Regions from separate parts of the Mucilaginibacter sp. P2_A4 genome, predicted to be linked through region 1. Evidence: riboswitches for the same ligand, from Rfam matches in the RefSeq annotation. Region 1 holds a riboswitch; the other holds the start of a gene.
What was found. Region 1 has a riboswitch for cobalamin ahead of metE (5-methyltetrahydropteroyltriglutamate--homocysteine S-methyltransferase). Riboswitches for the same ligand answer to the same signal wherever they lie in the genome.
Positions count from the first base shown of each region.

Region 2: linked by a shared signal. The riboswitch ahead of AC1DYB_RS20030 (TonB-dependent receptor plug domain-containing protein) and the one ahead of metE (5-methyltetrahydropteroyltriglutamate--homocysteine S-methyltransferase) in region 1 are both predicted to bind cobalamin.

Region 1 covers NZ_JBFUCX010000031.1:1,698-16,147, reverse strand. Annotated here, with positions in the region: gene AC1DYB_RS30280 (beta-ketoacyl-ACP synthase III) at 1-948, opposite strand, end outside; gene metE (5-methyltetrahydropteroyltriglutamate--homocysteine S-methyltransferase) at 1,006-3,312, opposite strand; cobalamin riboswitch at 3,481-3,682, opposite strand; gene AC1DYB_RS30270 (Kelch repeat-containing protein) at 3,841-6,240, opposite strand; gene AC1DYB_RS30265 (IPT/TIG domain-containing protein) at 6,581-7,897, opposite strand; gene AC1DYB_RS30260 (phosphatase PAP2 family protein) at 8,099-8,695, opposite strand; gene AC1DYB_RS30255 (dioxygenase family protein) at 8,929-9,654, shown strand; gene AC1DYB_RS30250 (hypothetical protein) at 9,724-10,236, shown strand; gene AC1DYB_RS30245 (pirin family protein) at 10,237-10,938, shown strand; gene AC1DYB_RS30240 (isochorismatase family protein) at 10,977-11,543, opposite strand; gene AC1DYB_RS30235 (MFS transporter) at 11,555-12,820, opposite strand; gene AC1DYB_RS30230 (MarR family winged helix-turn-helix transcriptional regulator) at 12,848-13,285, opposite strand; gene AC1DYB_RS30225 (group III truncated hemoglobin) at 13,497-13,889, shown strand; gene AC1DYB_RS30220 (glycoside hydrolase family 25 protein) at 13,939-14,450, shown strand, end outside.
Region 2 covers NZ_JBFUCX010000011.1:100,743-119,581, reverse strand. Annotated here, with positions in the region: gene AC1DYB_RS20055 (DUF3291 domain-containing protein) at 141-938, shown strand; gene AC1DYB_RS20050 (hypothetical protein) at 942-1,190, shown strand; gene AC1DYB_RS20045 (Dph6-related ATP pyrophosphatase) at 1,418-2,131, opposite strand; gene AC1DYB_RS20040 (SIR2 family NAD-dependent protein deacylase) at 2,170-2,856, opposite strand; gene AC1DYB_RS20035 (DUF6580 family putative transport protein) at 3,024-3,596, opposite strand; gene AC1DYB_RS20030 (TonB-dependent receptor plug domain-containing protein) at 3,635-5,587, opposite strand; cobalamin riboswitch at 5,713-5,911, opposite strand; gene AC1DYB_RS20025 (serine hydrolase) at 5,950-7,215, shown strand; gene AC1DYB_RS20020 (SRPBCC family protein) at 7,281-8,030, shown strand; gene rplT (50S ribosomal protein L20) at 8,127-8,471, opposite strand; gene rpmI (50S ribosomal protein L35) at 8,550-8,750, opposite strand; gene infC (translation initiation factor IF-3) at 8,869-9,435, opposite strand; gene thrS (threonine--tRNA ligase) at 9,437-11,362, opposite strand; gene AC1DYB_RS19995 ((Fe-S)-binding protein) at 11,575-12,303, opposite strand; gene AC1DYB_RS19990 (MFS transporter) at 12,313-13,632, opposite strand; gene AC1DYB_RS19985 (glutaminase family protein) at 13,900-16,368, opposite strand; gene AC1DYB_RS19980 (DUF4268 domain-containing protein) at 16,649-17,137, opposite strand; gene AC1DYB_RS19975 (hypothetical protein) at 17,147-17,488, opposite strand; gene AC1DYB_RS19970 (GNAT family N-acetyltransferase) at 17,612-18,082, shown strand; tRNA gene AC1DYB_RS19965 (tRNA-Leu) at 18,226-18,307, shown strand; gene AC1DYB_RS19960 (deoxyribonuclease II family protein) at 18,742-18,839, shown strand, end outside.

The sequences.
Region 1 (14,450 bases):
GCCAAATGCGGTAAATATCATATTATCATTGTATTTAAAATCATCTTTAAAATCCCAAATACAAAGAGGTATAGTGGCGGCAGTAGTGTTTCCGTATCTTTCAATATTAACTTTAACACGATCTTCGGGCAAGCCAAGGTTTTCGCCTACAGCATGAATAATGCGGTAATTAGCCTGGTGAGGTATTAACCAGTTAATATCGGTAATCTCTAAATCGTTACGTTTCAATACTTCGGTACAGGTTTCTGTCATTCCTTTTATAGCGGCTTTAAAAACAACCCTTCCATCCTGCCTTATATAATGCAGCTTTTGTGCAACAGAATCTGGCGTAGCCGGAATTTTTGAACCACCACCCGGAACCAATAAATGTTCCCGTCCTTTTCCTTCGGTTTTAAAAACGCTGTCAATTAAGCCTACGTCTTCGGTAGTGGGTTCAAGTAAAACCGCGCCGGCACCATCGCCAAACAGGATACAGGTATTCCTGTCCTCGTAATTGATGATCGCGCTGTTTTGATCAGCACCCACCACAATCACTTTTTTGTACCGGTTGCTTTCTACCAAACTGGCGCCCATAGTATAGGCATATAAAAAACCGCTGCAGGCAGCGTTGATATCAGTAGCCCAGGCATTCACTAAACCCAACTTATCGCAAACGATGCTGGCAGTTGATAATAGTAGATGATCAGGGGTTGAAGTAGCAATTATTAGGCAGTCAATTTCTTCTGGCTCAAGACCTGCATTTTTTAATAAATCTTTTACGGCATAGGCAGCCATATCTGAGGTAGCAAGGCTTGGATCGTTTAAAATCCTCCTTTCCTTTATTCCTGTTCTTGATACTATCCATTCACTGTTAGTATCAACCATCTTCTCTAAATCACTGTTATTCAATATATTATCAGGAACAAAACCACCAACACCTGTTATAACCGCGTTACTTTTTAATCTCATAAATGCAAAAAATCTGAAAAAACAGGCAATTATACACAAATTGCCTGTTTTTACTGGTCAGGATACTGTTGTTTCTACAACTAACTGACGAAGTTGTTTTGCTGCCTGCACCATATTTTTCAACGCGGTCTGGGTTTCGGGCCATTTCCGGGTCTTTAAACCGCAGTCTGGGTTAACCCATAAGTTGCCGGCGGGAAGCAATTCCGATGCTTTTTCCAGCAAGCTTACCATCTCACCAACGGTGGGTACACGCGGCGAATGGATATCATAAACACCCGGACCAATTTCGTTTGGATATTTAAAATCGGAGAAAGCTGCTAACAGCTCCATTTGCGAGCGGGAGGTTTCTATCGTGATCACATCTGCATCCATATCGGCAATGTTGCCAATAATATCATTGAACTCACTGTAGCACATATGCGTATGGATTTGTGTTTCGTCCCTTACCCCACTGGCAGAAATGCGAAATGCACGAACTGCCCAGTTCAGGTAATTTTGACGATCTTTTTTGCGTAATGGCAAACCTTCACGAATGGCCGGCTCATCTATCTGAATCACTTTAATACCTGCGTCTTCCAAAGCCACAACCTCATCCCTAATGGCCAAAGCAATCTGGTTAGTGGTTTCGGACCGGGGCTGATCATCACGTACAAACGACCATTGCAATATAGTTACAGGGCCTGTAAGCATACCTTTCATTAATTTTTGAGTGTTTTGCTGCGCAAAGCTGCTCCACCTCACGGTCATATCCGCCGGGCGGCTTATATCGCCATAAATTACCGGCGGTTTAACACAGCGGCTGCCATAGCTTTGCACCCAGCCATTTTTGGTGAACAGGAAGCCATCCAAACGTTCGCCAAAGTACTCCACCATGTCGTTACGTTCAAACTCGCCATGTACCAGCACATCAAGACCAATCTCTTCCTGCCAGCGAATGGCATCGATGGTAGCTTTTTCTATTTCGGCGTCATATTGATCGGTAGTTAGCTCTCCTTTTTTTAGCCTTGCCCTTAATGAGCGGATATCATCAGTTTGCGGGAACGATCCTATGGTAGTTGTAGGATACAGTGGTAATTTAAAACGTTGCTGTTGTATTTTTTGGCGGATGATGAATGCGCTTTCACGCTGTGCATCAGCATCGGTAATAGCCGCAACACGTTGTTTTATTTTCTGCTTGTGAATGAGTTTGGAAAGGTTACGACTGGTAATGGCCCTGAGATTGTTTTGCAGCAATTCATTATTACCGTCAATGATCTGCGCGAGTTCATTTACTTCGTTCAGCTTTTGTTTGGCAAAAGCCATCCAGTTTTTTATTTCGGGAAGGATGGCAGTCTCCAGGTCCAGATCAAACGGTGTATGCAGTAAAGAGCAGCCTGGCGCTATCATCACCCTATCGTTGCCCAATACAGCAATTGCTTTTTTAATATGCGTTAATGAGCGCACATAGTCGTTTTTCCAGATGTTGCGGCCATCAACTACACCTAATGAAAGACTAAGAGAATCGGGCAGTAACGTAAGCACTTTGTACAACTGATCAGGGGCACGTACTAAATCAACATGAAGCGCGCTTACCGGCAAGGTTACAGCCAGTTCGGTATTTTCATGCAGGCTTTCAAAATAAGTAGTAAGCAGCACTTTAATACCGGGGCAGTTTCTGCTGATCTCCATGTAGGCATAGGCATAAGCTTCCTTTTCTTTTTGGGTAAGATCAAGCGCCAGGAAAGGCTCATCAATTTGCACCCAAACCGCTCCATAGCTTTTCAGTCTTTTTAATACTTCGATATAAACCGGCACAATTTTTTTGATCAGGTCTATCCTATCAAAACCTGGCTGTTTTTCTTTACCCAGCAACAGGTACGATACGGGGCCAATCAATACTGGTTTGGGTATATTGCGGGTATGCTGTTTGGCCAGTATAAATTCATCAAACACCTTTTCGCTAAACAGCTTAAACTGCTGATCCTTTACAAACTCCGGTACAATGTAATGGTAATTGGTATCAAACCATTTGGTCATCTCCATAGCAGTAACATCAAGGCCATCCTTTTGATAGCCACGGGCCATAGCAAAATACAGATCGATCTCGGTGTTGGTTTTGTTTTGGGTTAGTACCAGGGTGTAACGTTCAGGAATATTCCCCAGCATCAATGAAGTATCAAGTACCTGGTCATAAAAACTAAAATCGTTACAAGGGATGAGGTCGATACCGGCATCAACCTGGGTTTGCCAGTTTTGCAAACGGAGCTGACGGGCAACGGCAAACAGATCATCACGATTGATTTTACCTGCCCAGTACTGTTCACTGGCCTTTTTGAGTTCACGGTGGGCACCTACACGAGGATACCCGAGATTGTTTTTGAGCATACGCTAAAACTTTTTTGGTTAAACATTAATTTGACTTAATGCTCCTTACGGTTTTCGGTATGCTTTCGGAGTAAATGGTAATAAAAGGCAAAAGCGCGACATACGGGCATATTAATGCCACATAGGTCATTCTTTTTTCTTTGACTACTGCTTCATTGCGCGAAAGCATTGTCTTTATACATTGAGGCAAGTATCCTGGCTTGTAACATTGTTGCCGTCCTTCTCATCCGCACGGGGGCGAACAATGGACATTGTTAAAGGCAACAACCTTTTGCGTTACTTACAGTTGCGCGACAGCCCGTGATTTACACACGGTTCCTTATTAATCCCGATGCTTTAAACACCGGGAACCACTCTGCAGAAAAAAAGTAAAGAACTTTATTGGCGGTAAAGATGAGAATAAATGTGCAGATTTTAGATTACAAATGTGCAGATGATGTTTTGATTTGAAAATTTGAGGACGTACAGATAGTTTTCTTAAAGGAAAATTTGTGCAAAGAGGCGAACTGTTTTTACAATAAAAATGCTCTATTTTATCATCATACGTATAACATTGGTTTTCCCATTGGTTGAAACCATCAATACGGCATACAAACCTTTTGCTAACGCCAAAGAAGCAATATCAACATCAACTTTTTCTTTAAACGATTTGATTAACGACTTAGGAATATAAGTTGATTTGCCATTCATAGAAACAATTTGCATGACCGAAAGTCCCTCATAGTTAGCCGGTAAAATAACGCTGAAATGATTACGCAGTGGATTAGGGTATAAAATAAATTTATCATTACCTAAAACCGGATTAAGTGTAATTGTATCTGCTATAATAGCAGTGCTATTTAAATTGTTAAAGCTATTTTTGACTGCTGTTACGTTTGCAGATAGATCTGGCTTAGCCAAAACTACATACTGGCAAAGGGCTCCTTTGGCCGGACTTGCAAAATTGCCGCCGAGTGATACATCACCGGCGGGGTAATTTTTACTATACAGGTTAAAAGATGATATTTTGGGGTCATCAACTCCCACCTTTTCGGTAAGCTTTTTCCAGCTTGCTAACCAGGCAGGTAAAACAGTTCCGCGAGGATCATAAGCCACATAAATTATGGCCGGGGCCGATAATTTGAACGACAGCACCGCGGTTGAAGTATTAACCTTATCGTCATTTGGTACTTTGATTATGGCAGCATTTGTAAGTGTGGAAGGGATTGTGGTTACGGTGTATTCCCGGTCTGTATAGTAAGTAATACCCTGCCTTAGCGTGTCTAATTCATAACGCCTGCCTGTTTTGGCAACTATATTGGTTATAAAAGCCTTTTGTACGGTATCCTGAATAAATTTTGCAGTAAGATACTTATTTGTATCCATCGCTAATATTAAAGGATTTGTTGTAACAACGGTGTCGCCGGTCCACCCTTCAAAAACCCATCCCGGCTGCGGCACGGCAGTCAAATTCACCCTGGTGTTTGGCGCATAAGTTTGCTGATTGGGAGATTTAACAACAGATCCTGTACCTGATTCTGATACATTTAAGGAATACCCACCGGATGCAGATGGCGCAACAGTTAAATTAACACAAAATGATGCTTTTGAAGCTGTTAAAGGCCCGGTGGCGGTAATTTTCCCGATATAGGTTCCTGGTGAAAGGCCAGCAGTATTTATATTTACTTCAATATCTTTACCATTAAGCCCTACGGTGCCACTATGACTGTTGGTGATATTGAGCCATTCTGCATCGGCAGATAGCGTAAAACCCGTAGAATCTTCAATACAATAAAGCAGGTTTGAAATAGTTACATTTTCGCCGGCTGTTACATTCTGAGAAAGACAGGATAGCGAAAACCCAAGTGTACGGGCAGCGCTCCGGTTTACAACCGCGGTATAAGTTTCCACACGTTCGTTACCATAACTATTCAATGCCCCATTGGTAATTATAAATGATTTGCCTGCCAACTTAGCTGATAGGCCCAGGTAACTACCCGGCAATGTAAATGCACTAAGTGCAGTCCATGACCCCAAGCCGCCGTTATCTTTGGGATTAAACTGGTATGTAGTGTTTTGGGTAAGATTGTTATAACCCTGCCCGCCAACTAAAAACATCCTGCCGTCCACAGCAAAGGTTGCGCCCTCTGCATGGGAGCGTGGTTTGGGTAAATCTGTAAGCCTGCTCCAGGTATCGGTTGCGATATCGTATACATGGCAATATACTTGATCATTAGCAACGCAGTCATGCTTAAACTGGCCCCCAAAAGCATATATCTTAGCGCCAATAGTAACATAGCTTATATGGTTTCTTGGAATAGGTAACGGAGCCAGTTTGTTTTCCCATGTAACATGAGCAGGGTCGGCCATATATTTATCTACATTAATGGTTAAATGCAGTTTGGCCTGATCATCACAAATGGTGGGACCGAAACCTCCAAATACATGCAATGTTCGGCCAACCAAAACATATCCACCGGCGCCAATTGGAAACGATTTTCCGGTTGAGGGATCTATTAATTCTGGGCCGTTGGTCCAAGAGTTTGCAGGAATATTATATATTAATACCTGGCTGCTTACAGGACCGTAAGCATCAACTGACCTTCCTCCAATTAGCCAAATATTATCATCAACGAGTACGGTACCCTGATGACTTATTTCTTTTCCTGGCGGGATAGGAGCTATTTCACTCCATTTATTGGCTAAAATATCATATACTTCATTGGTTTTTTCAATCTTTGGGTTATCACCAAATCCTCCAAACACATAAAGTTTATTATTGTATAATACGTTATTGGCTTCGGCTCGTTTAGTTAATTCGTTGGCCTTTTTTGTCCATTGCCCATAAACTGTATTTACAGTGGCCAAACTCATAAAAACAAATACAGTTAATTTTTTTAACCCAATTATTTCGAGGAAAGTAAACACCTGGACAAACAGTTTTTTCATGACTAGGTCGGCTATTAGATAAAAGACTGGCTATCAATCAATCACTAATCTAAATAGAAAACATATCAAGTACAAACACTGCGCATTTAATGTATAATTATGATCACAAATTCAATTTTAGATTTTATCCTACCGCATTGGGGCTGGGAATAAAATGTGCAGATTTTAGATTACAAATGTGCAGATGATGTTTTGATTTGAAAATTTGAGGGTCTGAAAATGAAAATTGCCAAAGGATATTACACTGTTTTAATGAACAAAGAGGGCTGTTGAAATAAAAAATGCCCGGTTATTGACCGGGCATTTGGATGAGATTTTCAGCGTTATAAATGTATTATTCCTACTCAAATACTATCTTTCGAATGAGATTATTTTGTGTATCTGATATAAATATGTTTCCTGTTTTATCAATGGCTATTCCACCAGGATGATTAAACGTCGCGATTGCTATTGGTCCATCGGCTGAGCCTGCAATAGCTTCTATGCCAGCAAAAGTTGTTACCTGGCCAACAGCAGTAATTTTCCTAATTAAGTTACTATCGGTGGCATAAATATTGCCATCCTTATCAGCTACTAAATTAAACAACCCATAAAAACTTGCCTTATTCCCTAACCCATCATCAGTTCCCCTTATGCCGCTGCCTGCTAACGTAGATATTACACCTGCTGATGTTATCTTCTGAACTTTATAACCTGAAATATCCGCCACATACAGATTATTGCCCTGATCAAACGCCAAGCCATTAGGAAAGTTAAAGGCCGCTCCTGAAGAACCTGAAACTATTTTTGAAAACGTACTCACTGTACCATCTGCTGTTATCTTTCTTATTACTTCGTTGGCAAAATCGGCTACATATAGATTCCCTGTTGCGTCGATTTTTACATCTACAGGTCCGGCAAAACTTGCCAATACGCCTTTGCCATTGTCGAAGCCCGATTTTCTTTGACCTGCAAACGTAGTTACGTTATTTGATGGGTCAATTTTCCTAATCGAATTATTTGCATAATCAGCTACGTATATATTACCGGTATTATCAACGGTTAGCCCGGCCGGATTCCAAAAAGTTGCCGCGGTCCCATTTCCGTTATCCATACCCTGGATTCTATTACCTGCAATTGTAGTTACAACTCCATTGGGGGTAATTTTCCTTATATCATCATTGCCTTCTTCAGAAACTATCAGGTTTCCTCCATTATCAAACGCTACCCCTGTAGGGTAGTAAAAACTTGCATCTTTTCCCGATCCATCTTTATACCCTTGAGCACCGCTACCAGCAAAAGTACTCACCACCCAGGATAGTTGGTACGTAAAGGTTGGGCCGGCAACTTCAGTACCTCCATCAACTTTTACACTAACATTTCCTGTACCGGCACTTAAAGGCACAGTAACTGTTAGTTGTGTTGAACTTGCCGCGGTTACTGTAGCCGTTTTACCGTTAAAAAACACCAAATCATTGGCTATCGTAGTGCTAAAGCCGGTACCTTTTATTACCACAACAGTATTATATGTGGCAGTACTTACACTTAATGAGGTGATGGTTACTTTTGGGGTATTATCTACAGGAGTTGGATTGGAACCTTTTTTTGAGCAATCGGTAAAAAAACAAAATGCAAAAAAAATGAAAAGACTGATGACCTGGTTTTTGTGATATTTCATTAAATGATAAGGTTAAAAAATTTGCTAATAACAGGCACTAAAGTAATATAAATACAGAGCACTAAATAATAATATATAATTAATCAGGTAGATAATCCAAACCATACAGTCTCATCTTCTGCCAATTATGTAGGTAAGATATCATGATTTGAAAGTCCCATTGTCTAACCAATGTTATAGTTATTCCGGATATCCTAAATTCTACTTCTTCAAAAACAACAAAGGTAAAGCACTCCCCGCACCCAATACCGCACCCGCCGCCACATCACTCGGATTATGAACACCTAAATACATCCGGGAATACCCCGTAGCCCCTGCCCATAAATAAACCGGAGCAATAACATACCATTTTGGATAAGCCATTGATAGTGCTGTTGCTGTAGCAAAGGACGATGAAGTATGACCAGAGGGAAACGAGTAATCGCCAGGGCGGTAAACAGGCGTGATATTTATATTCCCGATAAAAGGCCTCGGTCGTTTTACCAGTACTTTGATAACTTGTGTAAGTCCTGCCGAAATGAGGGTACTACCAGCCACGTATGCCGCGTTTTGCCGCATGGCTTTATCGTTACTGATAATGCCGCCAACCATCAAGCCTGCCGGGATACCCACCTCGCCATATAGCAAGTTTTTACTCAGGAACATAAAAAAACCGGTTTGCGCCGGTGTGCGGTTGTTTTGCAGATTAATCAATATCCTATCGTCCAGTGACGATGGCGTACGGTATTGGGCGTATAGGCTGTCAGGATATAGGTAACTAAACACCAGGATTGGGATGATAACTTTTAAAAACTTCATTTTTAAACTCTGTTTCATGGGCACCATATCCACAACATTTAATTATAGCGTCCTAATATAACTATTTCCTGCCCCAAGCCCGGCCCGGCTGGTTTAAATATCCGGGCGATAAGCATTTCATCGACACAAACCCACTACTAACCGACACTTCATCAGTTCCCATATCCTCCTTAATTACTTTTGAATCAACAAATCAGCAGTAAAAAATTATAGCCCCTAAAGGAGAAAGATTTATGGAACGCAAAAACTTTTTAAAAAGCCTGATGATAGGCGCGGTATCTACATCTGTATTGGTTGATGCCTGCAAAAAGGATTCAACAACCACAACAACCAGCAGCACATCAACTACAACTTCGGGCTCAAGTTCCAGCTCGGGAACGTGTAGTGTTATTGAGACCGAGACGGAAGGGCCATTCCCTACCAAAGCCCCGGCATCATATGTGCGCAGCGATATTACCGGCGACCGTACCGGGTATAAATTAACTGTTAAGATTACCATCAACAATAGTAACAACGGCTGCAATGCCTTATCGGGGGCATTAGTTGATATATGGCACTGCGATAGCGCAGGCAATTACTCTGAATACGGCGGCAGCGGAATGCAGGCTACAAACTATACTACCGTTCACTTTTTACGCGGCAGGCAAACAACCGATTCAAATGGACTGGTAACATTTACCTCTATCTTCCCGGGATGGTATTCGGGCAGAGCCACCCATATTCATGTACATGTTTATAATTCATCGGGTACATCATTAAAGGTAACCCAGATAGCTTTCCCCGAAGGCAGCGGCACCGCGCTGGCAGCAGTAGCAGGTTACACTAAAGGGATGACCGGCTACACCTATAACGCAAGCGACAATGTATTTAGCGATGGCTATACACTTGAACTGGCAACCGTAACCGGCAATACCGCCGATGGCTTTGTGCTATCAATAAGTATGAGCGTGCCTGCATAACACTATTGTTCTTTTCATTCAATTATATAAAGGCGCCAGCTTGTTTGGCGTCTTCATTTTTTTTAAATTATGAGTACCTGCATTATCACCCTCTGCTACCGAAAGATCATTGATGCCAATGCTGCTAAACAATGGGATAAACTGGTATTTGAGTCATCATACCTGGAGTTTAAAATGCAGGCACAGAACTATAGTCTGGGCACATCCTTTACCACCTATGCAGACCTGGTAAAAAATATTCCAAACGCACATCGGCTTGCCGGGATGATTACTCCATCTATTATAGGTTATGTGCAGCAGTTAGCTGGCATTGTGCCCGATATGCTGAATAATGTGGGCAAACGCTTTTTAAAGTTTAATAAATTTCAACTGGAGGTCATCAACTCCGACATCAATGATAAAACAAAACACCAGGTAGCCATTAATTTTTATACAGAGCAGCTTATCTGGCACCATACTATAGAGAATTTCCTGCTGCTCTCTGACTATAATCCAGCCGAAACAGAAAATGAGGAAGTACTAACCAACCTGTTCCAGGTGCAGCCTTATGTAAATATTTATTCACTTAAAAAGCTACAATAAATGGAAAACAGTTCACCCGGTCAAATTTACCTTGCTGATGAGCGGGGCATCATTGAAACTGATATTTATAGAAGATGCTGCAGTTTTAATTATGAAAGTTATTTTAATGAACATCGCAAGCCTTTTGGCCCGTTAAAAGCACTTAATGATGAGATATTGGCAGCCCAAAAGTCAGTTACAATAGTGATTGCTCACGCTTGCTATTTTGTAATTATTCCTGTAAGGGGCGAATTGCTTTTTAAAGACACACAGGACAATACTACTTTAATTGACGTGGGTGAGGCACATATACACTATACAGCCAAAGGTGATATTTTGGAATTGATTAACCCCTATCATAAAAATTGGGTAAACTTTTTATACCTGCAAATAATAGCGGATAGTGATGAATTTTCTTCTTTTAGAGAAACATTCCGTTTTGATTTTGCGGAAAGGCCGAATGAACTGATCGGAATAATTCCGCCAGAGTGTAAATTGCCCTTTAATTTACACATCGGCCAATTTGCCGGGCGAAAGGATACGCTTTACCAGTTAAAAAACCTGCACTCCTTGTTTTTTGCTTTTAATATAACAGGTGCTTTTGAACTGCAAGGCAGGTTAATGCATGAACGTGATGGACTGGCTTTATGGAACCTGGCAGAAGCCGACCTGGAAGCTTTAAGTAATAACGCGGTAATGTTAATATTGGAGATGACGGACTGACGTTTAATTTGCTTTGAGGGGAAAGTTTAAATAAGCCGCTATTCGCTCAACCGGGCAATAATCTCATCAGTAGTGCCTATCTCTCCCAATCTCGGGAAGATGTATTTAAAACTATTTGTGTGCGCATCAGCAAACATATCAGTCATGGCATCACTGGCAAAAGCTATGTTGTAACCAAACTCATTTGCAGAACGGGCAGTACCTTCAACTCCGATACTGGTGGCAATGCCGGCTAATACAATCTGGGTAATTCCCCTTTTTTGCAATTCATCATGTAAACCGGTTTGATAAAATGCCCCCCATTGCCTTTTGGTGATCCTGATATCGCCCTCTTCAACTTTTATCTCGGGTGCAATATCTAAAAAATCTGCTCCTGGAACTGAGCCTCCTGTCGGGATACTATCTTTACGGGTTTTAAAAGCAGCTGAACCTGCAGGATTAACGTTTACTATTACAACAGGTTGTTTTGCTTCGCGAAAGGCAGCTAACAGCCTTGCCGAGTTTTCCAAAACTTTATCAACAGGATGTGCGAGCGGCAGTTGCACTATTGACTTTTGCAGATCGATCAATACCAGGGCTATATTTTCATCAAGTGTAGTTATCATATTATGGAGTTTTAATTAGATATAAGCGTATTTACCGGAGGTTGCCGGAGTGTTTGCTCAGCGGCCTTTTTGAGCCGCCTTTTCCGGAGATACCGAAACTGTAACAGGCCTAAAATCACCGCTACAGCACCTTCGCCTAAAACCGTATCCGGTACACCTATTTTTTGCGAAATACCCCCTACCAACAAACCGCCAAGTGGTTGCATTCCAAAAAAGGCCATCGCGTAAAAGCTGATCACCCGGCCACGCATAGCAGGATCAACAGTGGTTTGAATAATGGTGTTACTGATGGTAATTTGAGCCATCATTCCAAACCCGGTAATTGCAGCAAACAGCAACGCTACGGGATAATTATGCATGTGAGAAAAAGCCACCAGCCCCACGCCAAAAACCAGCGTACTAAGGGTCAGTATTTTTTTAAGATCCAGTCCCGGTTTTAACGAGGCCAGGAAAATGGCCCCTGAGAGGGCACCTAGCCCTATCACACTATCTATTACCCCAAAGGTTGATGCCGTTCCCTTAAATATATCCTTGGCATAAACCGGGATGAGCGTACCAAAAGGCAAAACCATTAAACTGATTACAGATAGCATCAGTAGCACAAACTTAATAGAAGGCGTATTTTTGATATAAGTAAATCCCTCTTTTAGTTCAAAGAGGATATTATTTTTATGTGGCTTTGCTTCAGTTTTGGGTAGTTTCATGAGTAGTAAGGAACATATTACAGCCATAAAGCTTACAGCATTAGCTCCAAAACATACGGTTTCGCCAAATTTTTCCAGAACCAATCCAGCTATACCCGGCCCAATTAACCGCGATAAATTCACCATGGATGAGTTGAGTGCCAGCGCATTCGGAAGATCGGTTTTACTGTTTACCATTTCGTAAACTAAAGACTGCCTTGCAGGTACATCAAAAGCATTGATAACGCCCAGTAATGCGCTCAGCGCAATAATTTCCCATACATGATAATGCCCGAAAAACACCAGCGCTGCCAGCAGCAATGCCTGGAGCATTGATGCCGCCTGTGTGGCTAACAACAATTTATAGCGGTTATACCTGTCAGATACCACCCCACCTAAAAACGACAATAGAAATGATGGAAACATATTTGCAAAAAGAGTAACGCCCAATAAAAATTTAGAGTGCGTTTGCGAATACACCACCCAGCTTACCGCTGTTTTCTGCATCCAGGTACCTACCAATGATATGGATTGCCCGGTAAAATAAAGCCGGTAGTTGCGGCTTTTAAAAGCGTTAAACGTATTGATATTCATTAATCACTTATTACTGTCCCGTAGGGATTATTCAAAATCAACAATTTTAGTTAAAGGCCCTATGGCCTTTTTAAGCAATTCCTGCTCCTCTGCGGTGCATGTAGCTTCAATGGCATCGTAAAGCCATACATTACGCTCGGCACGAACCTGCTCTAACAGGGAAAGACCAAGATCCGAAAGACTAATTATAGCCTTCCGCTTATCTGTTTCAGAGATGCGCCTGTTGATTAAGCCGCGTTGCTGCAGGTTACTCAATATTTGCGACATGCTTTGCGTGGTTATTTTCTCCATAGCGGCCAATTCGTTGGGTAGTACTTCGTTATGTTGATATATCAATGCAATGGTCGACCGTTCTGTCAGCGATAATTTATCGGCAGTTACAGAATGCTTTCGCAACACCTTTATAAGGCGGGTTACAACCGTGCGCAGATCGGCAGCCAATTGAATATCTTTTTGTTCAGTCATTTTATTATTAAGTAAACTTATAAGTTTACCTTACAAATATAGGAAAACATTTTATCTGTTAAATGTCATAATGAACACCATATCACTATTGACGAACCTAAATGGCACAGCACAAGGCAAAACAATGACCCTTATCATTTATTACCCCTAATCATTTTTTAATTTTGCCATACAGCGAATCAAAAGCTGATTTTAATTTAAATATACGGGCATGAACCCAAAACACGATATAACATCATTAAAAGATATTAAACTATTAGTTGATACCTTTTATCATAAAGTTGCTGAACACTCCTTGCTGGCCCCCATCTTTAACGAACGACTGGGCAATGAATGGGTACCACACCTGGAAAAAATGTATACCTTTTGGCAAACTATATTATTGCAGGAGCTAACTTATACCGGCGCACCATTCCCGCCGCATGCCAGGCTACCGGTTGATGAAATGCACTTTAATGATTGGCTTACCTTATTTAACGAAACCGTTGATAGTCTTTTTACCGGCGAGAAAGCCGATGAAGCAAAATGGCGGGCAGGCAAAATGGCCGAAATGTTTCAGCATAAAATAGCTTACTTTAAAAATAACCCACTGAATATATTGTAGCTGCAAATTAGCACGGGGAATATGCAGGTCATTTTCGTAAATTCGCCCTGTGCCTCCTCCTGTTAAAAAAACTCCTGCTAAAAGCCCCTCAACGGTAAAAAGGAAACCTGTTGCCAAAAAGAAAACGACTACAGGTTTAGCAACCGGATGGAAAGTTGCTTTCGCCGGCTTACTGCTTATCCTGCTTTCGCCTTTTTATTATGGCTATGTTTTAAAAAGCGCAACCGCCACCTGGCGATGGATCATGGATGCCGGGCAAAACACCAACTACCGCACCTACAAAAGTTTCAATGTGCGCATCCCCAATAATTATACTGTTCATGGCATTGATGTATCATCGTACCAGGGCAAAATAAACTGGGCAAAGGTGAAAGCAATGGAAGAGGATGGCGTGCATATCAAATTCGCTTTCATAAAAGCTACAGAAGGCGTTTTAATGACCGATCCCTATTTTCAGCGCAATTGGCGCGAAGCACCCAAAGCAGGGATCATCTGCGGGGCATATCATTATTTTCTGCCACAGAAAAGCGGTTTATGGCAGGCAAGATTCTTTTTGCAAAC
Region 2 (18,839 bases), on a different contig from region 1:
TCATGTAATAAGTACCAGGCAGCAAGATTTTTTTCTTTTTACAGTCAGGTAGCAATTCCTGGTATCAAACGGCAAATCTTCTCTTTTTCGCTATCAAATAGCAATAGTATTAATCATCCAGACTGCCCCTACCCAATATATTGACTGGAAAATCAATCCTGATACTTGATGCTTACTACCTGATACTTTACGCCGATACCAATAATATCATATTTAATCTTTTATTTAGCAGGGCTATGTTTGTTAGTTTAACCATAATCCGATACCGGAAACTGTTTATCCCCTTTGCCTTGCTGGCAATGGCTATACATCGGCTGCCCATGCTGATGCAAAAAGGCTGTACTTTTTACAAGCTCCTGGGTTCTGGCCGAAACGGAACTTTTGATTTGCAACCCGACTGGCAGCAATGGGGCTTATTGGCCTGCTGGGAAAACCGTGAAGATTTTGACAGGTTTTACAATCACTCCTTTATTTCCAGCTGGTGGAAAATATTAGGTCATGAAGGCTATACCATATTATGCCAGCCGTTGCAGAGCCATGGTAAATGGGATGGCAAGGAACCTTTCGGCAAGCCGGATGTACAAAACTATACAGGTCCGGTTGCTGTACTTACAAGGGCAACTATTAGGATAAGCAGGTTAAGGAATTTTTGGAGCCATGTAGATGAAGTTGCGGGTTTAATGACCAGCGCCGCAGGTTATGTTACATCCTTTGGTGTTGGCGAAGCACCGGTTTACCGGCAGGCAACTTTTTCAATCTGGAAGAGCATTGATGATGTAAAAAACTTTGCTTACAAAAGCCGCGAACATGCCGAAGTAATAAAACTTACACGCAGCGAAAACTGGTATAGTGAAGAGCTCTTCGCCCGTTTTAAACCCATTGCCAGCTTTGGTTCACTTAATGGCAATAACCCTTTAAATGATTTATTGAATAATTAAGATATGAGAATTGTAGCCGAATTACCTCACCCCGATTTTAAGATCTCCATCCTGAACATGAACCAAAAATTCATTATAAAGATAGAACAGGGCACCCTGGAGCAAAGCTTTAAAATAGCCGAAATGGACCTCACCGATGGCGTCAACAGCGTTTTTGAATTGCTTGATGAAGAGTTTTTAAAGACAGTAGGTACCCGCTTTGCCGATATGCGCGCCGACTTCAAAGATGCTTATTACAGATATAATTTCTAAGAAATAGTTGCATTAAATAATTGATTTACAGTAATTTATTAATATAAAACAATCAAAACAGAATTTTATTTGGCCAAAATCCATACTTACGGTCTTTATTTCGACTAAATCTTACCTTAAACAAATTGATAGTTTAGTTAAACAAACTTAAAACATTGACAATTAGACAATATATAAATCTATAAAAAATTAAATTCGGTCAACTATCTTGCCAAATAAATGGGAAGTTAGGCCAAAAGAAGGTCACAATACCAAAATCCACTCGGCCTTTGATCGGCAGTGGAGGCACATGAATCATCGGCGTTTTTGGGAACCTGGTATTCCTTAAATATTTTAATTCCTGTTTTATAACTGATCTCTTTTTTAAAGATAGGGCCTTTAAAAGCGAAGGTGTGAAACTCCCCGTGCTCCCCGCAAACATCTACATCATCGGGCAAAGCCTCAATCAATTCAAGGCTTATCTCCTTCCCAACTATCCGCTCCAGCCTTGCCTGGGTACAGGCTATTACTGTTCCAAATCCAAGAGTTAAAAACTCATTGATCAGTTCGCTGGTATCACGTTTCCATAAGGGATAAATACCAGTGAGGCCAAGCTCGCTTAACCGGGCATCTCGATAGTCTTTAAGATCCTGCAAAAAAATATCACCGAAAATAGAATGGGTTATACCTTCATTTTTAAGGTGAGATAAATGATGGTGCATCACCTCATCATACTCCTTCATCCCCGGCATTTCTGGCAGGCGAATTTGGTATAATGGAATACCGATACTTTCTGCCTGTTTAACCAATAGCTCCGTCCTTACTCCATGCATCGAGATCCTATCGGCAGTATCATTAATGGTGGTGACTAAATATTTTATTTCAAGATCGGGGTTTTGCAGGCAATGGTATAAAGCCAGGGCGCTGTCTTTCCCACCGCTCCAATTAAAAATGCACTTCATATTAATTAGTGGGTTAGCGATTAATTGGTGATTTGATTTTAATCTTTTAACAACTCGTTTACCAATGCAGTAACTCCAACCGTTGCCTTTTCCTGAATTTTAATTACAGGTCCGCTCACCCTTGCATCGGGTATTTTAGGATCTATAATGTATTTAGGAACATCCCTGTTTACATAGCCAATAAGGCCGGCAGCGGGGTAAACAGCCAACGATGAGCCTATCAGCATAAAAACTTCGGCATCGGCACAAATGCGGGCCGCGGGCCCAATCATCGGCACATCTTCGCCAAACCAAACTACGTGCGCACGTAACGGCGACCCTAATTCGCAAACTTCATCCATCTTAATCTCCCAGCCATCTATTGGGTAAGTAAGCTCGGGGTTGATACTTGATTGCGAACGGGTAATAACGCCATGCAGATGCACTACATTGGTTGAGCCTGCCCTTTCATGCAGATCATCTATATTTTGGGTGATAATGGTAACATTATATTTCTCTTCCAATCGGGCTAACGCGTAATGGGCTTCATTAGGCTTCGCTTCCAGTACCGACTTCCGCCTTTCGTTATAAAACTGCTGTACCAATACCGGGTTATGTTCCCAGGCTTCGGGGGTCGCCACGTCTTGAATATTGTAACCCTCCCAAAGGCCATCGCTGTCTCTAAAGGTCTTTAAACCACTTTCAGCACTGATCCCCGCTCCCGTTAATACTACCACGTTTTTCATGTCTTAAATTAAATCAGATCTGTTTTAATATTTCGACCAAATCAGGAATCTATTTGCATTTCAACAATTTGCTGTTAGCCCTATGCTTTTGATTTTCCTGAAATTATCAGCCCATAAAAAAAGCGACCTGCATTATGGCAGATCGCTTTCAATTTTATTATCTTAAGTTAAAGAGCCAGCTGCTTTGGAGTTTGCAAAAAAGCAAACTTACTCTTTGCCAGCTCAAAACCACCAAACAACAGAAAACCAAATAGCAGGTCTCCTAAAACCATGTTCTTTTCAAACGGAATAGCGTTGATTAAAGATTGACCATAACCCGCTAAAGTATGCGGATACATGGTGCCATATAAAAATGGCAGATCGATGATGAGCCAATGGATCAATACCGATGCAACAGATGCCAACAGTACATTAAGCACATTTACCTTTTTAATAAAGCTGCCAACTAAAACCATCAGAGCAAAGCAAAGATAAACCCAGGCCGCACCACTATACCACAAAGTAATTTTTGACGTGTACAGGTAGTTTACGAGGATATCGGTAGTAAATAGCGTAAACAATACAGTTGCATATCCCTTCCATTTTTCGGTAAAGTAAACACCTCCAAATACAGCTATCGCGCCCACTGGTGTAAAGTTACTCAGTTCCTTATACTTAAAGGTTATTAACCTGAAAGCTGCAGCAACCACTATCATTAAAATAAGGATAATGTTCCTGTTGATGGTATCTTTTTTATTCATGACGTAAAATTACAGATAATCGGGTTAATTAAAAACAACTAATTAAACTGATATTTTGCACCAAGCGTAAAGTTTATACCACGTGTATTATAACCCAGCCAGTCGGTATATTTTTGATCAAGCACGTTGTTTAAATCGCCAAATATATTCAGGTTTTTGGTAGCCTTTAACTGCAGATGCAAATCAACCAGATTATAATTTTTTAAAGTGGTTATTGTAGACGGATAGGTGGCGAAATTTTGATCGGCCCTGTTGCCAGTATACTTATAATTTACGCCTATCAGAAAATCGGCACATGCCTGATACGATACATTCGCCCCAAATGTACTCTTAGGCCTGCGGTATAAATTAGCCGTTTGCTTACCATTTTCATCTGTTTGTTTGCCTGTTACATAAGCAAAATAAGCCGATGCAGTTAGCTTGGTTGAGTTGTATCTCAACTCACTTTCAAAACCTTTGTCTTTTTGAAAAGATCCATTTTTATAAAATGAGCTATAAGGGGCAACAGATTCTGAGAAGAAATAAATTACATCTTTTGCGTTGCGTTTATAGAAAGCGGTGTTAAACGATAATGTATTTTTTATGATCTCCCAATCAAACCCAGCCTCGTATGAATTGGTGAATTCCGGCTTTAATTTAGAATTTCCATATTGGGAAGATAACTGGTATAAAGATGGTGCTTTAAATGCCGAAGCAATGGTTCCGAATACTTTAAACTGATCTGCTAAATACAGCGAAGGATTAATGGTATAGGTAAAGTTATCACCGTACTTGCTATGGTGGTTATATCTTCCACCCAGTTCCATGTGAAAGATATTTGATTTGAAAAATAGTGACGTATAAACGCTGGCAATGCTGTTATGTGCAGTATCATCACTTATAACACTTGCACCTGGATGGTAGCCTGATTGTTCAAACAAACTGTATTGACTGGTATTGCTGTATTTATAATCTGCTCCACTCGTTATATCAAAATATTTACCCAGATTGTAATTCAATACAGCCTCAACATTTGTTATACGGCCAATATTTTTTGTTATCTGATGTGTAGAATCATTATCAGGCGGTAAGTTTTTAAAGTTATTGTGAACCGTATTTTGCGTTGCATTAAACACAAGTATTCCTTTTGGCAATACTACTTTAAATCCTAAACCACCAAATAAAAATGTATTGTTGTAAGTGTAGTTGTTGTCATTAGTAAAAGCGCCATAAGGCAGATCGCCAGTATTATAGCTACCTTGAAAGTTGCCATTCAAACTAAATTTATCAGAAACATACTGATTGATGTTCACACTGGCAGACCGCTGGTGAAATCCGTCTTTTTTAAATCCAGCTTTGTTTGTGGTATCGGTAGCTGCTGCAAAACCTCTTGAATCTGTATTTGACAAGTTGATGGCAATCCCTGTATTGTGAATTTTACCGTTTACCCCGGCCGATTCCTGGAATGTGTTATAACTGCCGCCAGTTAACTGTACGGTTCCTTTTAAACCCTGTCCTTGCGGATGTTTGGTGATGATATTTATTACACCGGCTACAGCATCAGAGCCATATAAGGTTGAGCCGCTGCCTTTCAATATCTCAATTTTTTCAATTTGGTTTACAGGGAAAGCGTTAAGATCATAACTACCATCAATTGAGCCTGCGTTGTTAACCGGAAAGCCATCTACCAATATTAGCGTATTACCTGATGATGCTCCCCGTAAAAATACAGACGTACTGATGCCGGGCGCATTCTGTGCACCAGAGAAGGTTATTCCCGGAATTGTATTGAGCAATTGAGGCAATGTTTTGCCTTGTGAACGACCGATCTGCTCTGCCGATATTACGGTAACAACCCTACCTATATCTGCTAATTTTTTAGGCGAACGGGTGGCTGTAACTACCACATTGTTTAACATACGCGTAGTATCCTGTGCGTATAATTTTGTACTAATTGTACCTACTTGCAACAATCCTAATCCTAAAACAATTTTAAAGTACTTTTTTTTCATGTATTTGCTATAGTGTTAAATAATAATGCAACCTATATAGCATAACATGGAAGTGGTCAAATGAAAATACACTATCAAAAAAAGAAGAGCATTCACATTCAAGCTTCAATCCACGAAAGCTATGAATAATTTATATTGCTCTGGCAGGTCTTCTGACTTACTCCCCTTTAGTCCTGTCTTCCCTCTGGTTTAGCAGAAGTGACATTGAGATTGAACTTCGGTTATGGAGCTTACAGCTGCGGGACAGTTCCGGATTTACACCGAATTCCCTTTTAATTCTTTAATGATATACAATCAAAGAAACCTAAAGCGATGCAAAAGTACAACAACTATTAACAACAACAACTAACATATGTATATTTATGCTGATGAAACTATGCATTACTTTATCACTGTTTATGGTGATTACCATAAACAGCCTTGCACAACAGCCCGATACAGTGCTTTTAAAAAATCTTCTACAAGCCCAGCCTGAACTGTTTAAAGGCATACTCAATCACCCTACCCAAAATGAAGTGCAAATACTATACACCCAGATAAACCGGGACAAAAACAACATTCCACACTTTAAATCATATAGTTACCGGCTCAATCCTAACCGATATTTTTACCCGGCAAGTACAGTAAAACTACCAACCGCCATATTTACGCTTGAAAAACTAAATGAGCTAAAAATTAAAGGCCTGAGCAAAAAGTCGGTAATGATAACCGATAGCGTATTCACGGGGCAAACCAGGGTAAAAACAGATACATCATCACTAAGCGGCTTACCAAGCATTGAAAACTACATCAAAAAAATACTGCTGGTGAGCGATAACGATGCTTATAACAGGTTGTATGAATTTGTGGGTCGCAAAGAGATCAATCAAAAACTAAAAAAATACAATTTTAATAATACCCGCATCATTGGCAGGCTGGCCATTGGCGATAGCGGGGAAAGCACCAAACATACCAACCCGGTTGATTTTTATAATGCCGATAAACTCATTTATCATAAACCAGCCCTTTATGATAGCCTGGCCTACCCTATGCACCCGAAGAATATGATACAGGGTAAAGGATATATGGATAGTAATGATAAACTGGTAATGCAGCCATTCAGCTTCGCCGATAAAAATGTTTATACTATTGCCGATCAGCAAATGGTTTTAAAACGACTGCTTTTCCCCGAAGCCTTTGAAAAGTCGCAACGTTTTAATTTAACTACTGCCGACTATAATTTCATTTATCAGTATATGAGCACCTTCCCTACCGAAAACATAAAACCCACATACAGCCGGCCAGCATATTACCCGGCTTACTGTAAGTTTCTATTTTATGGAGGCGACAGTACCGCCAATATTAACCCCGACATCAGAATATTTAATAAAGTAGGTGACAGTTATGGGTATGATATTGATAACGCCTACATCGTTGATTTTAAAAACAAGGTTGAATTTATACTTACGGCAGTCATACAATCAAACGAAGACGGAATCCTTAACGACAACAAGTATGAATATGCAACAGTCTGCCTCCCTTTTATGAAAAATCTCGGGCAGATGATTTACCAATATGAACTTAAAAGAGTGAGAAAACGCCTCCCGGATTTAACCAAATTTAAATTTAATTACAGAAAGGTTAAATAAACTTCAATTAACAAAAACTTAGCTTACCATATCGTGTTTAATTTTCATACCATTTAAACAACAATATGGCAACTACAATAATTAAGTACACTGATAACTTCCCCATACTTCACGGTGATGACAGAATAAACCTGAACTGGCCCGAACGTTATACTTCTATAGTTGGAGGTGTTAAATTGGGATGGTCGGGATTTAAGCATATATTTTCAGCTCCGTTTACGAGCATATTAAAGATAGGCGCCAGCGGATACCTTTTAAATCGTGGCATTACCGGCCATTGCGAATTGTATAAACGAATTGGTAAGTTATCAACCAATCCTATTAATATCAATATCCGGTCTTCATTTACTGTTAACCAACCAAGGCACAAGGTTTACAATTTTTGGCGCAAGTTTGATAATCTCCCTTTATTTATGAAACACCTGGAAAGTGTTGAAATAATTGATTCAAAATATTCCCACTGGGTACTAAAACTACCGGCTGGTGTAGCAAGCGTTAGCTGGCATGCGGAAATTGTAAAGGATGAGCCTAACGAAATGATTGGGTGGAGCTCGATGCCCGACTCTATAATTAACAATGCTGGGAAAGTCCGTTTCCAGGATACCATTGATGGTACAGGAACTATTGTGGATATTGTAATCAGCTATCAGCCACCGGCAGGAGGATTAGGCATTGGCCTTGCCAGGGTGTTAAACCCTTTATTCAAAAATATGGTTGATAAGGATGTGCAGAATTTTAAACAATATATGGATATTGATAACGGCCCCGAGTTTTTTCTGGATAGCAAAGAGGAACCCATTATTGTAATATCATAAGCTGGTATTAAAAATATATACCAACAAAAAACCGCCTGATAAAAATTACCAGGCGGTTTTTTAAAATTCATTGAGAATAGATCTCAGCAAATTATATTATTTTACTGCATCAATCACGGCTTTGAAAGCATCAGGATGATTCATTGCTAAATCAGCTAATACTTTACGGTTTAAACCGATTTCTTTTGCTGCTAATTTACCTATTAATTGAGAGTAAGAAATTCCGTGCTGACGGGCACCTGCGTTAATACGCTGTATCCATAAAGCTCTGAACTCTCTTTTTTTGGTTTTACGGTCACGATAAGCGTACTGTAAACCTTTTTCAACTGTATTTTTTGCAACGGTATAAACCTTGCTGCGTGAACCCCAATAACCTTTGGCGAGGTTCATGATCCTTTTTCTGCGTCTTCTCGACGCTACTGCGTTAACTGAACGTGGCATGTTGTTTGATTTTGGTAGTGAGTGCCTGCCTTTAAAGCGGAACTTAAAACTCTAATACCTGGTTAAAAAAATTGTGAATTACTTTCCGATGCAAAGCATACGTTTAACATTTCCCATATCAGCTTTAGATACTAAGCTGGTATGACCAAGGTTACGCTTACGTTTAGTCGACATCTTAGTTAAGATGTGGCTTTTGAAAGCATTCTTCCGTGTGATTTTACCGGTTCCAGTAAGCTTAAAACGCTTTTTTGCACTGGAATTGGTTTTCATTTTTGGCATAACTATTATTTAATTGTTTGTTTAACTTACAAATGTGCAACCCTGCAGATCTGTAAATACCTTTATATAAGATAGTACTGATGTATAACTCTGAAATTACACATCAGTACATCTGAAATTATTTTTTTGCAGCTTTGGGTGCAAGGGTTAAAAACATCCTTTTACCTTCAAGCTTTGGTAGTTGTTCAACTTTACCTACATCTTCCAATGCCTGTGCAAAACGAAGCAGTAATATCTCACCCTGCTCTTTGTAAACAATTGCGCGGCCCTTAAAGTGTACGTAAGCCCTTACTTTTTCGCCAGCTTCCAAAAATTTAATAGCATGCTTTAATTTAAATTCAAAGTCATGATCATCAGTGTTCGGGCCAAAGCGAATCTCTTTAATAACAGTTTGCTTGGCATTACTTTTTATCTCCTTAAGCTTTTTCTTTTGCTCGTAAATAAACTTGTTATAGTCAGTTACTTTACAAACCGGCGGTACAGCGTTCGGAGATATTTCAACAAGATCTAATTCCTGCTCTTGCGCTATAGCAAGGGCATCTCTTAATGAAAAAATTCCTTGCTCTACGTTGTCACCTACAAGGCGAACTTCCTGAGCCCTAATGAATTGGTTGATGTTGTGTTCAGCTTCTTTTTTCTTAAAAGGAAGCCTTGGTCCTCTATTGAAAGGTTTGTTTAATGCCAAGTTATACTTTTATTTCTTTAATTATTTGTTCTTTAAAATCTTCTATGCTCATACTTCCCAAGTCACCCTGACCATGTTTCCTAACAGAAACCATGCCTTCGGCAGCTTCCTTTTCGCCCACAATCAACATATAAGGGATCTTTTTGACTTCAGCATCGCGTATTTTACGCCCTATCTTCTCGTCTCTGAAATCAATCAGCCCGCAAATATCGGAATCTTTTAACACATCAGAAAGTTTTTTTGCATATTCCTCGTATTTTTCTGATATCGGAAGAATAATAAATTGCTCCGGAGATAACCACAATGGGAAATTACCTGCGCAATGCTCAATTAATACTGCGATGAAGCGTTCCATAGAGCCAAACGGCGCCCTGTGAATCATTACCGGGCGATGTTTTAAATTATCACTACCAGTGTATTCCAGTTCAAAACGCTCAGGCAGGTTATAATCAACCTGTATGGTTCCCAATTGCCATTTACGACCAAGGGCATCTCTCACCATAAAATCAAGCTTAGGGCCATAAAATGCAGCCTCACCCAATTCAACAACGGTGGTTAAACCCTTTTCGGCAGCAGCCTCAATAATAGCGGATTCTGCCAAAGCCCAATTTTCATCAGTACCGATGTATTTAGCTTTGTTTTCAGGATCACGTAGTGAAACCTGCGCTGTATAGTTATCAAAACCAAGCGCCTTAAATACATATAGTACAAGGTCGATTACTTTTTTAAACTCATCCTTCACCTGGTCCGGGCGACAAAACAGGTGCGCATCGTCCTGTGTAAAGCCACGTACGCGGGTTAACCCATGCAGCTCACCACTTTGTTCGTAACGGTATACGGTACCAAACTCAGCCAAACGAACAGGAAGATCTTTGTACGAGCGTGGTTTTGTTTTATAGATCTCGCAGTGGTGCGGGCAGTTCATCGGTTTTAAAAAGAATTCCTCTCCCTCCTGCGGGGTTTTTATAGGCTGAAATGAATCGGCGCCATATTTTTCATAGTGACCGGATGTTACATACAGGTTTTTATGACCGATGTGTGGTGTAATTACCTGCTCGTAACCAGCTTTTACCTGTGCTTTTTGAAGGAAGTTTTGCAAACGCTCACGTAAGGCTGTTCCTTTAGGTAACCATAATGGTAAACCCATGCCCACTTTTTCCGAAAAAGCAAACAATTCCAATTCCTTACCCAATTTCCTGTGATCGCGCTTTTTAGCCTCTTCGATCATATGCAGGTATTCTGTAAGTTCGCTGGCTTTAGGGAATGTAACACCGTAGATACGGGTAAGCTGCTTGCGTGTTTCATCACCGCGCCAATAGGCACCGGCAACGCTCATCAGCTTTACAGCTTTTATGAAACCTGTGTTGGGGATATGAGGCCCGCGGCACAGATCGGTAAAGTTTCCTTGTGTATAAAAAGTGATAGCGCCATCCGGAAGATCCTTGATCAGATCCAGTTTGTACTCATCATCTTTTTCGGTGAAGTACTCGATAGCATCTGCCTTGCTAACCGGTTTACGAATGTACTCGGCTTTGGTTTTGGCAAGCTCAATAACCTTGTCTTCGATCTTCTTGAACTCATCTGATGAAAATTCACGGTCGCCAAAGTCAACATCGTAATAAAAACCTGTTTCAATAGCGGGGCCGATACCAAACTTAGTACCCGGGTAAAGGGCCTCTAAAGCCTCGGCTAATAAGTGAGCCGATGAATGCCAGAAAGTTGATTTACCTGAAGTATCGTTCCAGGTTAAAAGTTTAACGTGCGAATCCTGCTCAATTGGGCGACTTGCGTCCCAAACCTGGCCATCAACTTCGGCTGCTAATACATTGCGTGCTAATCCTTCGGAGATCGACTGCGCGATCTGCATGGAAGTAATTCCTTTATCGTATTCACGAACGGAACCATCTGGAAGTGTAATACTAATCATCTACAACTATGATTTAAATTTTAATAAAATTACGTTTTGTGATCACCTACGGGAGTGATCATTTATTTGAGGTGCAAAAATAGGATTTTATTTTTGATTTCAGATTGCGAATGTTCGGATTTCGGAATTATGAGATCTACAATAAAGAATGTTAAATTGAACGCACCTACAGTTAAAATCCGAAATCGAAAATCCCAAATCTTAAATCAGAATCAAACATTCCCCCACCCCAATGCCAACACATCGGCCAAGTGAATAGTTTTTATAGGCAGGCTATTTTTATCAATATAGCTTTGCAGATGCATCAGGCACGAAGCATCAGTTGAGATAATATATTCGGCGCCTGCGGCCAATGCGTTGTCAACTTTTTGCTGCGCCATCGCAGTTGAAATAGCCTCAAATTTAACAGCAAATGTACCGCCGAAACCGCAGCAGGTTTCATTATCTTTTAGTTCGAGCAATTCTAAACCCAGTACTTTGGAAAGCAGCTGGCGTGGCTCATTCCTTATCTTGCACTCGCGCAGGGCGGCACAGCTATCATGATAAACAGCCTTACCATCCAACTCAGCACCGAAGTAATCAAACTGCAGAATATTTACCAGGAAATCTGAAAGTTCATAGATATTCCCCTGTATAGCCCGGCATTTGTTATGTACCGCGGTATTGGTAAACAGATCATTATAATAATTTTTCACCATGCCGGTACATGATGCCGAGGGCGTAACAATAACACTATCTTCCGAAAAATCGTTCAAAAATTTACTCCCAATGGCTTTTGCATCATCCCAAAAACCAGCATTAAACGCCGGTTGACCACAGCAGGTTTGGTTTGGGTTAAAACTCACTTTGCAGCCCGCCTTTTCCAATACCTTTACGGTATTAAAAGCAGTATCAGGAAATAATTGATCTACAAAACATGGTACAAACAGCTCTATCTTCATCGGCACAAATTATTCGGCGCTAAAGTCAGCATTTTTTTGAATGCTTTTTTCAGCTTTTAACAAAGAAAACAATAATATTAATCCAATAATAAAAAAACCGCATAATGCAAGTGTCGAATTGCGCATGCTACCGGTTATCTCTTCTATAAAAGCAAAACTGAACATGCCTCCTACTATCGCCAGTTTTTCGGTAACATCATAAAAACTGAAGAAAGAGGCAGTATCCGGTATATTCTCGGGTAAATATTTAGAATAAGTGGAACGTGACATTGACTGAATGCCCCCCATAATTAAGCCAACAATAATAGCCAGCCCATAAAATTGCGGAATGGTGGTTACAAAATACGCCGCTATACATGCCGCTACCCAAATAATTACCACCAATATTAAAACTTTTACGTTACCATAAATAGCCGACAAGCGCGACATTAGTGTAGCACCGCCTATGGCAACTATTTGTATGATCAGGATGATTTCTATCAAACCGCTTGTTTCCATCTTTAGCACTTTGGCGCCAAAGCCGGCGGCAACCAGCATAATAGTTTGCACCCCCATAGAATAAAAGAAAAACGCGGGTAAAAATCGCTTTAACAAGGGCATGGTTTTAACTTTGGCCCAAACCTTAGCTAATTCAATAAAACCGCCTTTAATAATGTTGTGTTGATGGGGCTCTGCATTAGGGCTGCCTTTTGGCAATATGATGAAAGGGATATACGCAAAACCTATCCACCAGATACCAACCAGAAGAAATGAAAGCTGTGCTGCGCCACCACTGGTTAATCCAAAGGTTTTAGGCGAAAGCACAAAAACAAGACATATGATCTGTAAAATAACACTCCCGATATATCCGTAAGTAAATCCTTTAGCGCTTATTTTATCCTGCATATCAATGGTAGCAATTTCTGGCAAATAAGAATTGTAAAAAACAAAACCTCCGCTATAACCGATAGCCGCAAGCGCAAAACAAATTATGCCAAACTCCAGGTTATTTGGGCCGAAGAAAAACAGCCCGCAGCATGACATGGAGCCCAACCACGTAAAAAATTGCATAAAAACCTTTTTGTTGCCCCTATAATCTGCAATTGAAGATAGTATGGGCAACAGTAAAACCATTATCATGTACGCAACTGCCAGCGCGTAGTTTGATAATGCTGTATTAATAAAGCTTTTACCGAAAAACATTACCCTATCGCCATTTTTAGCATTTGAGGTGATAGCTACATAATAGGCCGGAAAAATTGTTGAAGTGATGACCAGGTTATAGGCCGAGTTGGCCCAATCGAAAAAAGCCCAGGCACGGATGGTTTTCTTGTTGTTTTTGGTTTCCATTGACACAATAAAAGTATAGAAAAAGATTTAAGATACAAGAGCGAATAATAAGAGTCAAGAATCAAGATATAAGAATCAAGAGACAAGGCACATTGCACTTGTAAAAAAAATGTCATTGAGAGGTACGCAGCAATCGTGAACTATGCAAGCATTCTGCACAGTTCACGATTGCCGCGCTGCCCTCTCAATGACATGAGGATACAAGATTCGGTCTTAATTCTTGTATCTTAATTCTTGACTCTTCAATCTTTATTCTATTCCCTAACTCTACTTAACATCAGGTCTCCATTTTTCTTGTAGTAGCTTTATGAAATAGCCCCCTACCACACTGCGCGCCTGGAAACCTACCTGCTTGCCGTCGGTAGTTTCGTGCCAGTCGCTTAATGGTACATGGGTTGGTGTTTCCATCGCGTATTTATATACAGGAGCAGCAAGAGTCTTAAAATCGTCCTGATTTTTGGCTAAAGTAGCAGTCCAAAGGATCCAGTCGCTTTTAGTGTAGGTTTTGCGACTATCTAAAGGCAAACCAAATTCATTTTGCTTGGTCAGATAAAATTTGATCTCACGATCGTAAACAGATTGCGGGAAAAGGTTTAATCCTAAAATCTTATCCCAAACGATATTGTATTTCTGGCTCCAGGTTTCCGGTTTATCAAACACCAATGAATAATGATCACCTGCATCAGCCATTTTCATCCATTTAGTCACCATTTCTTTAGCCATCGCCTGGTATTTAGCAGCCACTGCTTTTTCACCTAACAAATCGGCAAGGTGGGCATAGCAACCGATACCCACAATTGCTTTAGCAGATAAGTTAGCATTGCGTGCAAGGTGACCCGCAAAGTCATCGGTACAAAGCTGGTTAGCGGGATCAAGTCCTTCACGGCTCAGATAATTGGCCCAATCTGTTAACACCTTCCAATGTTTTTTGGCATAAGCCGGGTTGTTGCCATTGGCTTTAACTATGGCAGCAGTAAGCGCCAGCATATTGCCCGATTCCTCAACCGGCATACCTTCACCATAAGTTTGCCCGTTGGCTATAGGATAAGTACCCAAATCATGTGCGGCAAAATCATGAGGAAACTTGCCTGTTTCACTAAAGTAGAAAATTCCGTTCAACATCCCTTCCATCAGGCTTGGGTTATAAATCAGGAACAAAGGCGCAGATGGGTATGTTACATCCACGGTATTGATTGATCCATTACTAAAGTTTTCTTTAGATAAAAACAGGATCTCGCCCTGCGGGCTTTTTACTAACGTATGCGCTGATATGGCCTGGCGATAAGCCAGCACACATAGCTTTGCATATTTGTCGCCACCAGCTTTTTCGGCATCATTATATACCGAACTGTTAAAGGCAGTGCAGCTTTTTAACACCGCTGGATAATCAACTGCTGCTTTGGCTAACGCTTGCTCAATGGTTTTAATTTGAGGGGTTTTCCACCATGGTTTTAAATTGGCATGAAAATATTGTACCGGGGTAATATCGTCATAACCCAGCTCAATAAATTTACTTACAGCAGTTTTACCAACCATGCCAAGAGATAGTACAGTATTCAAAACCAGGTTGGTGCCCTCTTTTGCAGTTGATTTACCATCACCTTTAAAAAATGAATTAACCCCTTCACTTTCGGTGCTTACATATTGCAGAGCACCAAATGTTTTGGGAACCGCCACATACATATATCCCCAGTCTATCCTCAAATCATCTCCCCTTTTTTGCAGGATAGGTTGTTCAACGGTACCGGCTTTTAAAACAGACAAAGTACTCGTTGCATATTTTTGAGTGGTCATCGCCTGGTTTGGTGTATTGCGGGCAACATCAGTTGATGCGCCAAAATAAACCTGCACATTATGCGCTTTACCAGTACTTGATTTTACGCTATAAGTAATATAAGATACCGGCCTTGACAATAAAGCCAAGTTGTTCATCAATAACGGCGACGTGAATGTAACCTTCAGATCCACATCACCACATTTAAAGTAATAAATGGTTTGTGTTGCATTGATGGTAACTCCGGTTTGTTTTGCAGCCTGCAGCTCAGCATGATCTGTTGGCTTTAGTTCATCAGCAAAGCCGGCATCAAGCGCTCCGCCTCCGCCTGTGTTGGTACAATGCAAAGCAAGAACATTTTCGCCCTCCTTTAATTTTTCAACTGCATCATCCTTAAGAGTGATCATCTGCAGATCGCCATTAGCGCCGCTGCTCACATTTATTTTTTCGCCATTCAGATACACTTCCGCCTCATCATCATGATGTAGTTTAAGATAAAGCTTATTAATAGCAGTTTTATGAAAAGTAAAGGTTCTCCTTACCCAAATATCCCGGCCCTTCCAAACGGTATTGCCCATTGCTTTATCATCACTGAAGGGCGCGGTGCCGCTTTTCCAGGCGGTGTCATCAAATTTTGTATCAGTCCAATTTTGTGTTGGTTGGGTTTCTGTGTATTTACAGATGTATGATTTTTCGTCGGCAGCAGGAACAACAGTTTTATAGGTTGCCGGCTCTTTACCCATAAAACGGTACACATCACCGTCAACTTTTATCAAGCCAAGTAATGATTGATTTTTACCTGTCCAGTGCCTGGTAGTTGATTCATTTAATTTATCAGAAAATGACCAGATACTAAAGTAAGGATTATGTGTTATCAGTGGATAAGCCGGGGCTTGAGTATCCTGCGCCCTTGCTAAAAAAACAATAAGTGCAAAAAATACGGTTAATGGAAACCTTTTCATGTGTTTTAGTAAGATTTATAATGTAGATATATAATTATTATCGGTAAATATTTGCTTTTCTTTTCAATTAATAAACGGTTTTAAAAAAAAGCGTCAAATAGACGATTAATTGATACGAATTGTAGAAAGATGGGCAGATTTTAGATGAGCAGATGAAGGATTAATGTGCAGATATGTAAATTTCAGATATGCAGATTATGAAATCAAATTCTGTTAATTCTTTAATTCTAAAAATTCTGGTTCAGACAATTGTCACATCTGCACATCTGAAATCTGCACATCACTTAAATATATCAAAGCTGTAATTTGCGGTGCTCCAGAAATCATCAAGGGCAATGATGCGGGGTTTGAAGAATGAGATAAGCGCGGGCCAGTCTTTTTGGTTAAAAACACTTACGTTGGGTAAGGTTTTAATAATGCGGCTTACGGTTTTGTTATTTTCATCGGTAGTGTGTAATTGCCAGTCCCACTCCTCCTCAATACTTGAATTGAGTACAGCTTTGAGCTCTTTAAACTGTTCAAATACCAATTCCTGGATGCCGGTATCAGGATGAGCGATCTCAATGGCGATAAAAGCTGAACGGTTATCGGCCTGCATCTTAAAGCTAAGGTGCTTAATGCCCGTTTTATAGTTTATCCAGTTTATTTTTAAACCCTCTGCTGACGGATGCGGAGCAATGTATTGGCCAAAGGCCGTCCAGAATGCCTGTTTAATTTGTGATGCCTGATCGCGGGAGTACAATAGTCTTTTTTTAAAATGAGCAGGCAAATTTATGGATTATTTTGCGTTTTGTATAAACTCAACAATTTGATGCTGTTCATTCGGCGATAACGAACCGCCTGTGTATTCCCATTTCAACTTGTTGCTATTATAAGTTAGCCTGCCCAAAAAATCCGGATTCTTTGCATCATCAACCAAAGGGTAGCTTTCTCCTATTTCGGGGGCTATTTCCTGCATCTCTAACAGGCGGGCTTCGCCATGGTCGTTACCTTTATATAAGGCATACACACCTGTAAAGTTAAGATGATTATTTGCGGCCTGGGTTAGCACTGGTTCAATAATGATATTTATTGTTGTACCGTTGTCTTTTTTAATATAATAGTTTACTGTATTAGTCATAGCCGAAGGTTCTTGATATTTGAATATTACAAGTGAGTTTTGAAATTGTTCATGGAATTAATAATTTGATTTTTTAACACTCAAAAATCCTTAGATTCAATTACCAATTAACTTAATTATTTTATGATGGAATTTAATATAGATGATCTTATTATCCGGCGACTTGGATCTGATGATGTGATGATTGCAGAACAGCTTATCCATCTATTTAAGGATATTTTTGAAGCTAACGATCTGATACCCGCCAAACCATCTTATTTAAAAACACTGCTGCGGAAGCATGAATTTATTTGTATTGCAGCAATCTATAAAAACAAAGTAATAGGTGGTTTAACGGCTTATGAACTACCGATGTACTACTCAGAATATACCGACCTTTTTATTTATGATATTGCAGTTGCCCCCCACTTGCAAAGGCTGGGTATTGGCAATAAATTACTTCAGGCTATAAAAGCGTGGGGAGGGCAAAATTATATACGCGAAATATTTGTTGATGCCAACGAAGAGGATAAACATTCCCTGGATTTTTACCGTGCTGCAGAAGGGTTTGAAGAAAAAATTTCGCAATTTAAATTTAAAGTGAATAAACATTAGCTCCAGATGATGTATGTTACATACTTAATAAATACCTTCAATTAAATTAATAGCAAAGAAATGAGGTAGATAGATAAAAAACTAAAATTATATTTTATAGTTTATCTTAAAACGCTATCTTTGCGACCTGTTAAAATCCTAATGCGGAAGTGGCGTAATTGGTAGCCGCACCAGACTTAGGATCTGGCGCCGCGAGGCGTGGGGGTTCGAGTCCCTTCTTCCGCACAACAGTTTAAAACCCGGTCAATTTGATCGGGTTTTTTGTTTTAAATTAGTTCTTGAAAATAGCTTTAATATGAATGAAATAGTCACCCAAATAGACCAAAGCTACTATGAAGGATATCACGATTTCTTAAACATTAAAATTGATGGGATATTTTTGGATGAGTCGTTAGAAGCGTATTATCCTGGCGAAATGATAGATTTAAAAGGCTAATAGATATTTTTTTTAGATCAATGTGATTGTCAATTCCCCCCTCTCAAGATATTCAAATACACTTCCGTGGTCCGCAAATTTTAAAAAAGCCGTTAATTTAATAAGGTAGCGGTTGTTTGCATTTTGCAGCATAACAATCTGGAATCATCTCATATTTAAAAATAAAAAAATATTTAAATATATATATAACTTTATGGCATTAACAACTTAATCCCAGATAGTTATGAAAATTTCAGCACTTGATGAAACCGGCAATCCGGTAGATTGGTGGTTTATTTACAAAGTTCCACAGCTTGGCCCTGGTGCAGGTAGCGATAGCGC